DNA from 2 places in the Paraburkholderia sp. FW306-2-2C-D06C genome. Region 2 is predicted to be linked to the other one. Evidence: predicted binding sites of a transcription regulator. Region 2 holds the regulator's gene; the other holds the start of a gene.

Region 1 (7,291 bases), on a different contig from region 2:
CGCTGCTGTCGATCGCCGCCGCGGCGATGGCCGAGGCCGGCGATGAACGGCTCGCCTCCGTCACGCTGTTTGCCGCGCAGACGGACTTCACCGAGCCCGGCGAGCTGCAACTTTTCATCGACGACAGCGAAGTCTATTTCCTCGAAAGCATGATGTGGTCGCAAGGCTATCTTGCCGCCAGTCAGATGTCCGGCGCGTTTCAATTGCTCCAGTCGAACGATCTGATCTGGTCGCGCGTGATACACGACTATCTGCTCGGCGAGCGCGCACCGGCGAACGACCTGATGGCCTGGAATGCCGACGCGACCCGCATGCCGTACCGGATGCATTCGGAATATCTGCGGCGCCTCTTTCTCGATAACGAGCTGGCTTCTGGCCGATACGTGGTCGACGCGCGGCCTGTCTCGATTCGCAACATCCGCGCGCCGATGTTCGCGGTGGCGACTGAGGGCGATCACATCGCGCCGTGGCAATCCGTCTACAAGATCCACAACCTCTCCGATACCGATATCACATTCGTGCTGACGAGCGGCGGTCACAACGCGGGCATTGTCAGTGAGCCCGGTCATCCGCACCGGCACTTCAGGATGAAACTCAGCGCGGCCAACGACCTGCGTATCGGGCCCGATGAATGGATGGCCGCCGTCACGGCACAGGACGGCTCATGGTGGCCCGCGTGGAGCGAGTGGCTCAAAGCACATTCGAGTCCGCAGCGCGTGGCGCCGCCGTCAATGCCGGCCGGCGCGAACGGTCATCCGCTGGCGGACGCGCCCGGCACTTACGTGTTTCAGGCTTAGGAGGCGCTGGTGAACGACAACCTGTTGCGCAACCGGACTTTCGACGAACTTGCCATCGGCGAATCGGCGTCGCTCGTGCGGGTAGCCGTGCAGAACGACATCGACCTGTTCGCCGCCGTGTCCGGCGATATCAACCCCGCGCATGTGGACGCGGCTTTCGCATCGGGCGACCTGTTCGGGCACGTGGTGGTCCACGGCATGTGGACCGCCGCGCTGATCTCCGCCCTGCTCGGCACGAGGCTGCCCGGCCCGGGCACCATCTATCTCGACCAGACCTTGCAGTTCCGCCATCCGGTCGCGCCGGGCGACACCGTTACCGCGACCGTGACGGTGAAGGAAAAACGCCCGGACAAGCGCATTGTCCGGCTCGACACCTGTTGCACGAACCAGGCGGGCGATGTGGTGCTGCGGGGCACTGCGACCGTGATCGCCCCTGCAACACCGGTCGCGTGGCCATCCGCGCCGCGCCCCGACGTCACTGTCCGGCGGCACGACCGCTACGAGGCGTTCATCCGCGAGGCGCGCGCCCGTCCCGCGTTGCGTACCGCGATCGTCCATCCGTGCTCCGTGGAAGCCATCATGGCGGCGCTCGAGGCCCGCGACGAGGGTTTGCTCGAGCCCCTGCTGATCGGCCCGGAGGCAAAAATCCGCGCCGCTGCGGAGGCGGCCGGCGTGAGTCTCGACGGCATGCCGATCGAGGCGGTCGAGCACAGTCACGCGGCGGCGGCCCGTGCAGTCGAACTGGGGGCGGCCGGTCAAGTTGCCGCGTTAATGAAAGGCAGCCTTCATACGGACGAGTTGCTCGCCGCGGTCGTTGCGCCGGCATCCGGCCTGCGCACCGCGCGGCGCATCAGCCATGTCTATGCGATGGACGTGCCGGCCTATCCGAAGCCGCTGGTTGTCACCGATGCGGCGGTCAATATCACGCCGTCGCTCGAGCACAAGCGTGACATCTGCCAGAACGCGATCGACCTGCTGCATGTCATGGGCGTCGAACTGCCGCGGGTCGCAGTGCTCGCCGCAGTGGAAACGGTCAACCCCAGAATGCCGACCACGCTCGACGCGGCTGCGCTCACCGTGATGGCCGCACGTGGCCAGATCACAGGGGCGCTGGTCGACGGCCCGCTCGCGTTCGACAACGCCATCAGCTTCGCCGCCGCGAAAACCAAGCAAATCAATTCGCCCGTCGCGGGTCAGGCGGACATTCTGCTGGTCCCGGACCTGGAGGCCGGCAACATGCTTGCCAAACAGCTCGTGTACTTCGCCGGCGCCGATGCGGCGGGCCTTGTGCTCGGTGCGCGCCTGCCGGTCATCGTGACGAGCCGCGCCGACAGCGCGCGCGTGCGCCTCGCTTCCGCGGCGCTCGCCAAGCTGGCAGCCGAACGCACGCCGGGGGGCCCGATCCGATCATGAGCGCTCCACTCCTGCTGACGTTCAATCCCGGCTCCTCGACCATCAAGATCGGCTTATACAGCGTGCTGGATAACGAGGCGTCGAGAATCGGCCATGGCTTAATCGATGTACGGCATCAGCCGTTGCGCCTTCATCTCGTCCACGGCGGCGGAACGAACGATATTCCGCTCAAAGCGGCCGTCACCGACGAGCTTCACGAAATCCTCGACGAGACGCTCGGATGGTTCGCCGCGCACTTTCCCCTCGACGATCTGGTTTGCGTCGGCCACCGCGTGGTGCATGGCGGCGATCGTTTCGGCGGGCCCGTGGCGATCGACGACGCAACGCTCGCGGCCATCACCGCGCTCGTGCCGCTAGCGCCCTTGCACCAACCGCAGAGCGTGCGGCTCATCCGGGCCATCCGGCATCTGCGGCCGCATCTCCTGCAGACGGCATCGTTCGACACGGCATTTCACCGCACCCAGACCGATCTCGTGCGGCGCTTTGCGATTCCGCGCCAGCTCTTCGACGAGGGCATCAAGCGTTACGGCTTTCACGGCCTCTCCTATCAGTTCGTCATTGGCCAGTTCGCGCGTCAGTTCCCGTGCCGCGCGCGCGGCAAGGTCATCGCCGCGCACCTGGGCAGCGGCGCAAGTCTGTGTGCGTTGGAGGCGGGCATGAGTCGCGACTCCAGCATGGGCTTTTCGACACTCGACGGCATTCCGATGTCGACCCGCTGCGGCGCGCTCGATGCCGGCGTCGTGCTCCATCTGCTCGACCAGAAGGCCCTCGATGTCAAGGAAGTCGAGACGATGCTGTACGAGCATTCCGGCCTGCTCGGCGTTTCCGGCATCAGTGCGGACAGTCGTGAACTGCTGGCAAGCGAGCATCCCGAGGCTCGCGAAGCACTTGATCTCTTTGCGTTCCGCATTGCCGGCGAGACGGCGCGGCTTGCCGCCACGCTGGGCGGTCTGGACAGTTTCGTGTTCACGGCCGGCATCGGCGAACACCAGCCTGAAGTGCGCGCCGCTATATGCGCACGGCTCGCATGGCTCGGCGTCGAGCTCGATCCGCACGCCAACGGCGTCAACGCCCGCGTCATCAGCAGCGGGCGCAGCCGGGTCACCGTTCTGGTGCTGCCCACCGACGAGGAGCAGATCATCGCCGACGAGGCTGTCGCCGTGCACTACCGCGCGGAGATCAAGTCATAAAGCCAGTCATCGATCTTTCGGGCCAGCGCGGACTCGTTGTCGGCATCGCCAACGAGCGGCTTTCATATCACCGCCTGACAGCGGAACGCGGTCGGCACACCGCCGATCCGGCGTCGCGCGCTACCGCACCGTTGATCTTGATCAACGCCGGCGACCACCCGGCTCATAGACTCAGATCACGCGTTCATGCGCCAACCATCCACTTCAGGAGCGTTGCAATGACCTACAAGACCATCGTCGTTCATCTGGATACGAGCCAGCGCGCGCATCCCCGGCTCGAACTCGCGCTGCGCCTCGCCAGGCAGTTCGGCGCCCATCTGACCGGCGTGTTTGCGGTGTTCTCGCCCGATCCGCGTTCGCTCTACGTGCTGGCCGGAACGGCCGAATACTACGGCACGCACGAACATCTGCGCGCGGAACGCCGCGGCGCGCTCGAGCGGCTCTTTCACGCGGAGTTGAGCCGCGCGGAGGTGGCCGGCGAGTGGATCGCCGTCGACGCCCCGGCAAACCTCGCCGTGCCGCATCGCGGCCGGTGCGCCGATCTGATCGTCGCCGGCCAGCACGACCCGCGCGATCCGGAGTCGTATGTCGGCGACTATTTTCCTGAAAACCTGATCATGTCCTCGGGCCGTCCGGTGTTGCTGATGCCTTACGCCAGCACTGTCACGTCACCCGGCGCACACGTGATGGTCTGCTGGGACGGCAGCCGCGAAGCCACCCGCGCGGTCCACGATGCGCTGCCGTTCATGCGCGCGGCGCAAACCACCACAGTCGTCACCGTCAGCGGCGCAAGGGCGGAACCGCGCCCACGCATTCCGGGCGCGGACATCGCGACGCTCATCGCCCGGCACGGCGTCAACGTCGAGGTCAAAGACATCGACGTTGACGCCGGCGCGTCGATCGGCGACACGCTGCTGTCGCAGGCGTGCGCGAGCGGCGCGGATCTGCTCGTGATGGGCGCCTATGGTCATGCCCGATGGCAGGAACTGGTGATGGGCGGAGCGACCCGCACGATCCTCCAATCGATGACCGTACCGGTACTGATGTCGCATTGACCGAACAATTCAGCCATTGCGCGAAAAAAGCCCTCGCGCAAATTAAAGCGCCCGGTTTTCGAGGCGCTTCTTTTTTGGGTTCCGCCGGTTCCGCCGGTTCGCCACCGCGCTATTACAGGCTCGACGGGATCTCGTCCATGTCCCGTTCGCGCCGAACCAGCAGAACGGGCATCTCGGCGCGCCGCACAAACGCCTCGGCGATACTGCCGAGCAACAGCCGGCCGATGCCATGCCGACCATGCGTGCCCATTACCACGAGATCGGCTTCGCACTCTTGCGCCACACGGCAGAGGACGGTGACGACGTCTTCGCCGTAAGCGTCAATCGTCCGGGTCAATCCGCACACGTTGCGCTGTTCGAACAGCGCGCGGGCATCTTCGAGCGTCGCCATCGCGGCTTCAGTCACCGCTGCATCGCGCGTCTGTTCGTCGATCAACCCGGTTCCGATATCGACCATTTGTGCAACATGTTCGGCGACAAATACGGCCGTCACCATCGCCTGCGCGGCCTCGGCGATTTTTAGCGCTTCTTCGAGCGCGCGCTGCGCGGCCTGGCTGCCGTCGATTGCTACGAGAATCCGTTTGTACATGACCTTCTCCTTGAGTTCGCCGCCGTCCTGAACGGCCACGGCTATTTGGGCGGCGACGCGCTTTCAGTCTGCGGTTCGCAGCTCGGAATACGCTTGACAAGGATCAAGCGCTGATGGCTTGCGTTCCGCCTGCATTCTCGCGCGGTGCGGCTCACATGGTGAATCCGGGCATACTGGCACGATCCGTGCGAACCGCGCACAATAGGCGGCGCACCCGTTGTTCCGATTGCATTCAAAGAAAATCACGGTGACTTCTCCCGATCCGCGTCGCGACTGCGCCATCAGCCAGCGTTGCGGATTGCCCACCATCCAATGAGGCGCACATGCCCTTTCGCGGTAAGACGCCCTTCGCTAGAAAATCGCCTTCGCACGGGCGGGTCGTGCCCCCTGAGCGCCGCCCCAAGCTTATTGCGGCGGTCACATTTGCTCTCGTCCTGGTGGCAGCGCTCGCCGCGTGGCGCTGGGTGAGCGAGCAGTCATTGCACGCCGCCAACAGCCGCTTCGATCAGCGTACTGCGCAGATCACCGCTGATCTGCAGCGCGAGTTCGCCACCAGCGAATCACTGCTGCTCGGCGCGCGCGGCTTGCTCTCCGTCGCGCCGGCGGTCAATGCCGATGCCTGGTACCGATATGTCGCGCAGCTCGATCTGAATGAAACGCCGTCCGTCGTGCGCGCGCTTGGCTACGCCGACGTGGACGCCGCCGGCATCGCCCGCCTGACGGACGACACCGGTAGCGTGGCCGGACAGGCCGCCACGCCGCAACCGGTCGCGCCGGTGACGCTGATGGCGCCGGGCACCGCGGATGCGATGCCGGTCGGCTACGACCTGGCTGGCGCCCCCGCGAGCCGTAAGGCGTTGCTGCGCGCCATCGACACAGGAGCAAGCGCGCTCAACGCCGGCGCCGCGCCATTCGGCGACGTTGGTTCGAACACCCGCCCACGTCTTTACGTCTATTTTCCTGTGTATTCGAACGCCGCGAACGCCGCGAACGCCGGATTGCCGCCTACGCCACAGGCGCGGCGCGCGGACATCAAGCGACTGCTGGTGGCGGCGCTGGACACCAGCCGTGTATTCGATAACGCCCTCGCCCGGCGACGCAGCATCGACCTGCAGGTATTGAGCGGAACCCCCGCTACGCTGCTTTATTCGTCCAGCGCCGGGGACGACGGCCCCGCCTCGCCTGTCATGCGCAAAACCGCTACCCTGCGCGTCGGCGGTGAGCCTCTCACGCTGTCCTATACGGCGAGCGGCCGCGCTCTGCGAGCCGAGGACGCATTTGCAGAAACCGCGGTGCTGATCGCCGGCGTCGCGACGGCGTGCCTGTTCGGCGCCATTGCCTTCCTGATCGCAGGCGGACGCGGCGGGGGATCCGCCGCGACGAGCGAGGCGCGCAGCCAGTTGAACCTGAACGAGGCACGCATGATGGGGATCATCCGGTCATCGATGGAAGCCATCATCACCGTCGACGAACGGCAGAACATCGTCATCTTCAATCCAATGGCTGAACAGGTTTTTGGATGCACCGCGATGGAAGCGGTCGGCACCCCGCTCTCGCGCTTCATTCCCGAGCGCTTTCGCGCGGGGCACGAACGGCATGTCGAACAGTTCGGCGTGACCGGCGTTTCCGACCGGCAAATGGGCAAGCAGCGTGTGCTGTTCGGCTTGCGGAGCAACGGCGAAGAGTTTCCTATGGAGGCGTCGATCTCGCAGATCCGCGACGGCGACGGCAGGCTGTACACGGTCATGCTGCGCGACATTACCGAGCGGGTCAAAGCGGAAAATGCGCTGCGGCAATCGCGCGAGGAGTTGCGCGAACTTTCTGCGAATCTGCAAAACGTTCGTGAGGAAGAAAAAACCCGCATTGCCCGCGAACTCCACGACGACCTCGGGCAGCAATTGACCGCCCTCAAGATGGACATTTCTTCGGTCGAGCAGGAGCTTGAAACCACCGCCGAACCGCGCCTGCTTCAGCAACTGCGGGGGATGCGCCGGCTGATCGATGCGACGGTCGCCTCCGTGCGCCGTATCGCTGCCGACCTGCGTCCGGTCATGCTCGACGATCTCGGCCTGATTCCCGCGATCGAATGGCTCGCCAGCGACTTTACCAACCGCTACGGGATCGATGTGGAGCACCGGATCGAAGTCGGCGACACCAGCTTTACGCCGGCGGGCGCGACGACGCTATTTCGCATCGTGCAGGAAGCGCTGACCAATGTTGCCCGGCATGCGGATGCTACGCTCGTCA
Region 2 (7,291 bases):
CGTACAGCACCGACTCGTCCGGCGAGAACGCCAGACCGTTCGGCCCCAGCACGTCATCGGCGACCACCGTCACCTCGCCGGTTTGTCCATCGATGCGATAGACGCACGCGGGCAGTTCCGACTCCTGCTGCTCGCCCTCGTAGAAGCTGTCGATACCGAAGGTCGGGTCGCTGAACCAGATCGACCCGTCCGATTTCACGATCACGTCATTCGGCGAATTGAAGCGCTTGCCGCGATATCGGTCGGCGAGCACGGTCATCGAGCCGTCGTATTCGGTACGGGTCACGCGGCGCGTCAGGTGCTCGCACGTGACGAGGCGCCCCGCGCGATCGCGCGTGTTGCCGTTCGCATTATTCGACGACTGACGAAACGTCATGACCGCGCCGCTCGGCTCATCCCAGCGCAGGATGCGGTCATTGGGAATGTCGCTCCACAGCAGATAGCGGCCGTCGCCGAACCAGACCGGCCCTTCCGACCAGCGCGCGCCCTGATGCAGACATTCGACCGACGCCGACGCTAGGGTCAGCGCCTTGAAGCGCGGATCGAAGCTGCGGATGGCGGGATCGGGGTAGCGTCGGCTGTTGTCGCTCATGGTTGTGCTTTGGCTGATTGAAGTTGAAGGATGTTGGTGGAGACGGACCGAAGGAGACGGGCCGAAGCCAGCCTCGTTGCGCGCGGCGAGTGCGTCATCAATGTGACACGTCAATGCGTCATCAATACGCCGCGGACGATTGCGCGAACTGACGCTCCGACGCGAGCAATGCCTGCGCCGCGCGGCCGATCTTCGCATGATGCTCACTCGGCGTCGAACTGAGCAGCGGCAGGATCGGCCTCATATCGGCGATCTTCGAGAACGTGACCGCAATGACGCCTCAAACGGGAGCGGGATTCGACGTTCAAGGTAGCATCAGGCTCAAGTAGTTGTCAAACAACTTTAAAACCGCATGCAGCGTGCGGCGGAATTAAGCATTATTTTCTCGCCAATAGCGGATTAAGGTCGTTTTTTCCGAACTCCCGTAAGCGCAATGACTGCTCGCATGATTGAAAATATATATGTGGCCACTCGAAAGCGGTGCGGAAGCAGCGCTGCAGAAAATTACCCGTTTTATTGCTGTGCCTATAGCAATAAAACCGAAAAATCCGATATAAAGAGTAATTCGTACGTCGCTTCGCGCAAGCCGTATCACCGCCGTTTCTTTTCGAATCCAGCCAGGATTTGCGAATTAATTTTTGGTGATAGATTGTGGCGATAAAACAGCCGGACGGAAGGCCGCACGGCAATTAACCGCAACGTGTCGTTTGCGATCTGAGAGAACTCAATTGGCGCTACATTTTATCGAGCAGATGGCTCCGTTACTGAACGCCGCGGACGAAGCGGAATGGTTCGGTGCCATCGCGGGGCTTGCCGACACATGGGGCTTCGACCGCCTGTTGATCGCCATGCTGCCGCGCCCGACCATTCGCCTCGAAGACGCCTACGTGCGCAGCACCTACGCGCCGACATGGCGCCGCACGTATGACCAGCAGGGTCTCGTGCACATCGACCCCACTGTCGCGCATTGCGCGACGCGCGCGACACCGCTGATCTGGTCGCCGGACATTTTCACGACCGCCCCGCAGCAATCGATGTACGAGGAAGCCCGCTCGCACGGCTTGCGCGCAGGGGTGACGTTGCCGATCCACGGGCCAAACCAGGAGGCCGGCATGATGTGTTTCGTCAACGACAGCAATCCGTCCGACGCATTCTGGCGCCACGTCGACGTAGCACTGCCGAATCTCGTGTTATTGCGCGATCTGGTGATCGACACCAGTCAGCGCCACCTGAATACGCACACCCAGACTTTATTGCCCAAGCTCACGCCGCGCGAACGAGAATGTCTGAAATGGACCGCGCGCGGCAAATCCACCTGGGAAATCTCCCATATCCTGAACTGTTCGGAAGCCGTGGTGAACTTCCACATGAAGAATATCAGGACGAAATTCGGCGTGAATTCGCGGCGCGCGGCAGCCGTCATCGCCGCGCAACTCGGCCTTATTGACCCGGGTTGAACAAGGCAGCGGCGTCGCGGCTGTACAGCACTCGCTCGGCCCGGCCGAGATCGGCGTCGGAAACGGTCTTGGTGAAGTAAAGGCCCAGCAGGATTGCCACCGGCGCCGGGATCTCAGCGCCCGACTCAAACCGGCTGCCGCGCGACTGCGTCACGCCGAAGCGGGCCCAGAAGCGGCGCTGGCTTTCTTTTTTCTTCTTGCGGTAGGCGATGATCAGAACGCGATCCACTGCCGACGACGGTTCAGCCATGCGGGCTTGGATGCCGGTTTGCGGTTGCCAGTGATTTTCCAGAAGTTCCATGTCGTGTCTCGTCGGTTGATTACTGATGCTTATCCCGATTTTGCTTTACCCGATAAGCATGCACACCTATCCAGGTAGGTAGGTGGCAGAACGATTCAAAATGCATAAGTTTTCTTGCGTATTGGGTACCCCAACACGTTCAGGAGAACGTCATGCAAACAGCGATCCGGATTGGAATGCGGCAGGAATTTGACAACGCGGACATCAACGAGATGTACCGCCTACGGGCTCGGGTTTTTCACGGGCGGCTCGGGTGGGACATCCCGACGATCGCGGGAATGGAAATCGACGGCTACGACGCGCTCGGGCCGCACTACATGCTGATTCAGGGCGACGACCATCATGTGCGCGGCTGTTGGCGCCTGATGCCGACCGAGGGACCGAACATGCTGAAGGACACCTTCCCGCAACTGCTGCACGGCGCGGCCGCGCCAGTCGGGCGGCACATCTGGGAGTTGAGCCGGTTCGCGATCGAAACCAGCGGTGAGGAACAGTCGTTCGGTTTCGCCGACCTGACGATGCAGGCGATTCACGAGCTCGTCACGTTCGCCGACCGCATGGGCATCACGCGCTATGTCACGGTCACCACTACGCCGATCGAACGGTTGCTGCGCAAGACCGGCATCGAGATCAGCCGGCTCGGCTCGCCGTTGCAGATCGGCGTGGAACGCGCGGTGGCGCTGGATATCGCGGTCAGCCCGAAAACCCGCACTGCCCTGTTCGGGCCGATGGCCGTGGCGGCGTAGCCACACGCAGCCGGGTCGAAACCGGACCGCGGAGACGGCGGCCCGGTTTCGGCTCGTGGAGAACTTCAGGAACCGAACATCCGGTCGAGCGCGTTTTCCAGGTGCGCACGCATCGCCTGGCCGGCGGCCGGACCGTCCTTGCGACGAATCGCCTCGAGCACCGCCAGATGCTCTGCCTGCACGAGCCGCTGCCGCTCGACCGTCTTCACGAGCGACAGATTGCGCGACAGATTCATGCTGAACACGATCTGTTCTTCGATGAACGACATGACTGTGATAAAAAACGGATTCTTCGATGCGCGCGCCACCGCCAGGTGGAACATGAAATCGTCTTTTGCACCGATACCCTGGCTTTCGATCACGCGTTCCAGTTCGTCCCACGCGCGCTGGATCGAGGCAAGGTCGTCGGCATCGGCCTTGAGCGCGGCCTGTTCGGCGGCGCCTGCTTCGGTCACGATACGAAATTCATAGCAGCGGCGGATGTCGGACAGCGTTTCGAGCGGTGCGAAGCGACGCACGTCCGGATCGGGCCGCCGCGCGACCGTGGTGCCGGAACCGTGCCGGGTCATGATGATGCCGTCCGCCCGCAACCGCGCCAGCGCCTCGCGTATGGTCGGCCGCGAAGTTTCGAAGCGCTCGGCCAGCGCATGCTCGGTAGGCAGCCGGTCGCCTTCCTTGTACTCGCCTTCGAGAATGCGATTCAGGATGTCGCCGTAAATCTTGTCGGGCAGGCCTGTCGTTTTGCGCTCGTTCATCAGCGATGCTGAGCCAGCTTGTCTGAGTAGGCTTTGATTGTAAGGCAAACCGGAGCCTATCCATGAGTTCATGGAGGTGCGCCAAGCCGATGCGCAGGCCGGAAATGCTTACTGCACGCCGCTTGTCGCGCAATCCATCCAGGCAACACAATTTGACAAGTGTTTGATTTACATCCTGACCCGAGTGCGTCTTTTTCAGCGATCATTTAACCTCGCATCGGTAATAAATCGTCAATGGACGCGGTCATGCGGATTGCCCGCGACCCCCGAATCCTTTCAGACACGGAATTGATATGTACACACGTATCCTCGTAGCGGTCGACGGCAGCAACACCTCGCGCCGCGCGTTCGAGGCGGCATTGGCGCTCGCCAAATCCACAGGCGCTGTTCTGCGACCGTTCTATGTCGTCGAAAATACGCCCATGTATTTCGAAGCACCCGGCTACGATCCTTCGATTCTTCGCAACCGCCTGGTCGAGGAAGGCAAGGAACTCGGCACGGAATTCGCGCAGGCCATGCGCGACCAGGGCGTCAAAGGGGAACTTGAAGTGGGCGAAGCATCGTCGCTCGACGACGTCTCGTCGGTGGTGCTGAAGGCCGCCGCCGCTTTCAACGCCGATCTGCTGGTCATGGGCACACACGGCCGGCGCGGGTTTCAGCGCCTGATCCTCGGCAGCGTCGCCGAACGCTGCGTGCGCCACGCCAGCTTGCCTGTGCTATTGATCCCCTCCGCCGCGGGCAAAAGCAGCGAAGCCGGCGCTCATCCCGATGCATAGCAGTACATAACCACAAGTGGAAACCACAAGCGGAAACTACAAGCGGAAACTACAAGCGGAATTTACAAGCGGAAGCGCGAGCGTGACGTCGCTCAAGCAGCCTCGCTGCGCGAACGCGTCATTTTGCCGCTAAACGTGGGCCGTACGCGGTGGGACAATCAGTCATTACCTCGACAAATGGCTGCAGAACATGCTTACTCCTACCGCTGTTACCGCCAGTTCCGCTGTTACTTCATCCGCGCGTAGCGGCCGCCGTGCTTCGCCGCTGCGGGCTAGCGGGAGAAGCGCCGCGCGTTGTTCGAGTTGTTCGATGCGTCAGCTCTGCATGCCGCAAGGCTTGTCGTCCGACGAACTGCCGAAACTCGAAGCGTTGATCTGCACTGCACGCTCCGTGCAGCGCGGCGAAGCGCTGTACCGCAGCGGCGACCGGTTCGACAACCTTTACGCCGTGCGTTCCGGTTCGATGAAGACCGTCATGGCGCACCGTGACGGCCGGGAACACGTTACCGGCCTGCGCCTCGCCGGCGAAGCGCTCGGCCTCGACGGCATCAGTGAAGACGTGCACGCATGCAGCGCCCTGGCGCTCGAGGACAGCACCGTTTGCATCGTCCCCTACACCGCGCTCAAAACGTTGTGCCGCGAAATCAGCTCGATGCAGGAACGTCTGCACAAACTGATGGGCGAACAGATCGTCCGCGAGGCTGCGCAAATGATGGTGCTCGGCTCGTTGTCGGCAGACGAACGCGTCGCGGCATTCCTGCTCGACGTGTCGGAGCGCAACGCGCAACGCGGCTATTCATCTGCGGAATTCAATCTGCGCATGACGCGCGAAGATATGGGCAGTTACCTCGGTATGACGCTCGAAACCGTCAGCCGCACCCTGTCAAGATTTCAAAAGCGCGGCCTGATCGACACGCAAGGCAAGCACATCCGCATCGTCGATCTCGAAGGCCTGCGGCAAGTTTAAGCCAGACGCGCTGGACCTGGCCCGCGCCGCCACGTCCCCGCCCATCGCCTTTTAGCGCGCATTCGCCTTGGCATGGCTCCTGCGAGCGGGTACAGTCTTGAGTCCGTCCCCCGCAAGGAGACCCGGCGAAATGAATCGCGACCCCGCCCCGCATCACCCGCTCGTTCAGCGTCTGATCGACGCGCGTCACGTCACTGACGCACTGTTCGCCATCGTCAAACCCGAATTTCTGTATGAACGGCCGATCCGCGAGCGCCACCGGATCGTGTTTTACATCGGCCATCTGGAAGCTTTCGACCGTAATCTGCTCGATCAGCGTCTGTGCGACCTGCCCGCCTTCGATCCGCACCTCGACCAGCTCTTTGCGTTCGGCATCGATCCCGTCGACGGCGGGTTCCCCGCCGACCAGCCTGGCGATTGGCCGTCGCTCGAAGTCGTACGCGGCTATGGGTTGCACGCTCGTGAGCAGATCGACCGGGAGCTCGCCGCATTGGGCGATTCGGCTCGCCTCGGCCACGATGGCGCGCAGGCCGGCGCGGCCGAGCAGTTGCTGAATGTCGCGATCGAGCATCGGCTGATGCATGCCGAAACGCTCGCGTACATGCTGCATCAGTTGCCGCTTGCACAAAAGGTCACGGGCTCACGCGATGTGATGCCAACGCGCGTCGGACGCGGCGCGATTGCCGAGTCGATGGTCAGCGTGCCGGCCGGATCGACGGTGCTCGGCATGGCGCGCGAAAGTGGCCGCTTCGGCTGGGACAACGAGTTCGGCGAGTTGCTCGTCGATGTGCCCGCCTTCGAAATCGACCGCCATATGGTGACGAACGGCGCGTTTTGCCAGTTCATCGAGGCGGGCGGCTATCGGGAGCCGAAGTGGTGGTCGGAAAAAGATTGGGCATGGAAGGAAGCCGAGCGGATCGAACATCCCGCCTGCTGGTCGCAGCGCGAAGAAAACCGCGAGGACGGCGCATGGATGTTGCGCACGATGTTCGACGAAGTGCACCTGCCGCTCGATTGGCCCGTGTACGTCAGTCACGCCGAAGCCAGCGCCTACGCGCGCTGGGCCGGCAAGACGCTTCCCACCGAAGCGCAATGGCAACGCGCGGCCCACGGCGCGCCGCATGCCGCGTCGGGAAATTTCGATTTCCGCAGTTGGGACCCGCAGCCGGTCGACGCGCATCCGGATAACGTCAGCGCGTTCGGCGTCGAAAGTCAGTTCGGCAATGGCTGGGAATGGACCTCGACGGTATTCGACGCACTCCCAGGCTTCGAGGCGTTTCCGTTTTATCCCGGCTATTCCGCCAACTTCTTCGACGGACAACATTACGTGCTCAAAGGCGGTTCGGCGCGCACCGCGCAATGCATGTTGCGGCCGGCTTTCCGAAACTGGTTTCAACCGCACTATCAGTATGTCTATGCGGGGTTCAGGTGTGTGCGGGAGTTGACAAATAAAGCATAAGCGGATTTTTCTTTCCAACTTATGCTTTATTAGTCACAGCCGTCGCGGCAACCATCGCGGCGGCGATGAACGCGCCTGACACCTCGGCCGACGGGCGGTGCGGCCTCGCGCTTCGCGTGCCTCCGTCAGCTGCTCACGCCACCGTTCGCTCGCCCATTTCGCCCGCTTGTCGGTCTGCGACGCCCTCCACGAGCCGCGCCATGCGCAGCACAATTTCGTGCATACGTGTGCCAGGCAG

What was found. Region 2 encodes FNR, which switches genes on or off when oxygen is low (the NO sensors DNR and NnrR bind a similar motif). Its sites were predicted from a motif close to TTGATNNNNATCAA; they were not measured.
Region 1: the regulator FNR is predicted to act here: its motif matches at 3,532-3,545, upstream of AC3WLT_RS32360 (universal stress protein).

The regions. Positions count from the first base shown of each region.
Region 1 is NZ_JBYSWU010000063.1:40,369-47,659, forward strand. Features, by position in the region: gene AC3WLT_RS32345 (PHA/PHB synthase family protein) at 1-797, shown strand, start outside; gene AC3WLT_RS32350 (bifunctional enoyl-CoA hydratase/phosphate acetyltransferase) at 807-2,210, shown strand; gene AC3WLT_RS32355 (acetate/propionate family kinase) at 2,207-3,400, shown strand; gene AC3WLT_RS32360 (universal stress protein) at 3,619-4,455, shown strand; gene AC3WLT_RS32365 (universal stress protein) at 4,568-5,044, opposite strand; gene AC3WLT_RS32370 (sensor histidine kinase) at 5,368-7,291, shown strand, end outside.
Region 2 is NZ_JBYSWU010000038.1:25,320-32,610, reverse strand. Features, by position in the region: gene AC3WLT_RS25100 (SMP-30/gluconolactonase/LRE family protein) at 1-592, opposite strand, end outside; gene AC3WLT_RS25095 (hypothetical protein) at 714-836, opposite strand; gene AC3WLT_RS25090 (helix-turn-helix transcriptional regulator) at 1,345-2,049, shown strand; gene AC3WLT_RS25085 (helix-turn-helix domain-containing protein) at 2,033-2,350, opposite strand; gene AC3WLT_RS25080 (acyl-homoserine-lactone synthase) at 2,503-3,096, shown strand; gene AC3WLT_RS25075 (FadR/GntR family transcriptional regulator) at 3,162-3,851, opposite strand; gene AC3WLT_RS25070 (universal stress protein) at 4,145-4,627, shown strand; gene fnr (fumarate/nitrate reduction transcriptional regulator Fnr) at 4,818-5,594, shown strand; gene AC3WLT_RS25060 (SUMF1/EgtB/PvdO family nonheme iron enzyme) at 5,725-7,053, shown strand; gene scpA (methylmalonyl-CoA mutase) at 7,187-7,291, opposite strand, start outside.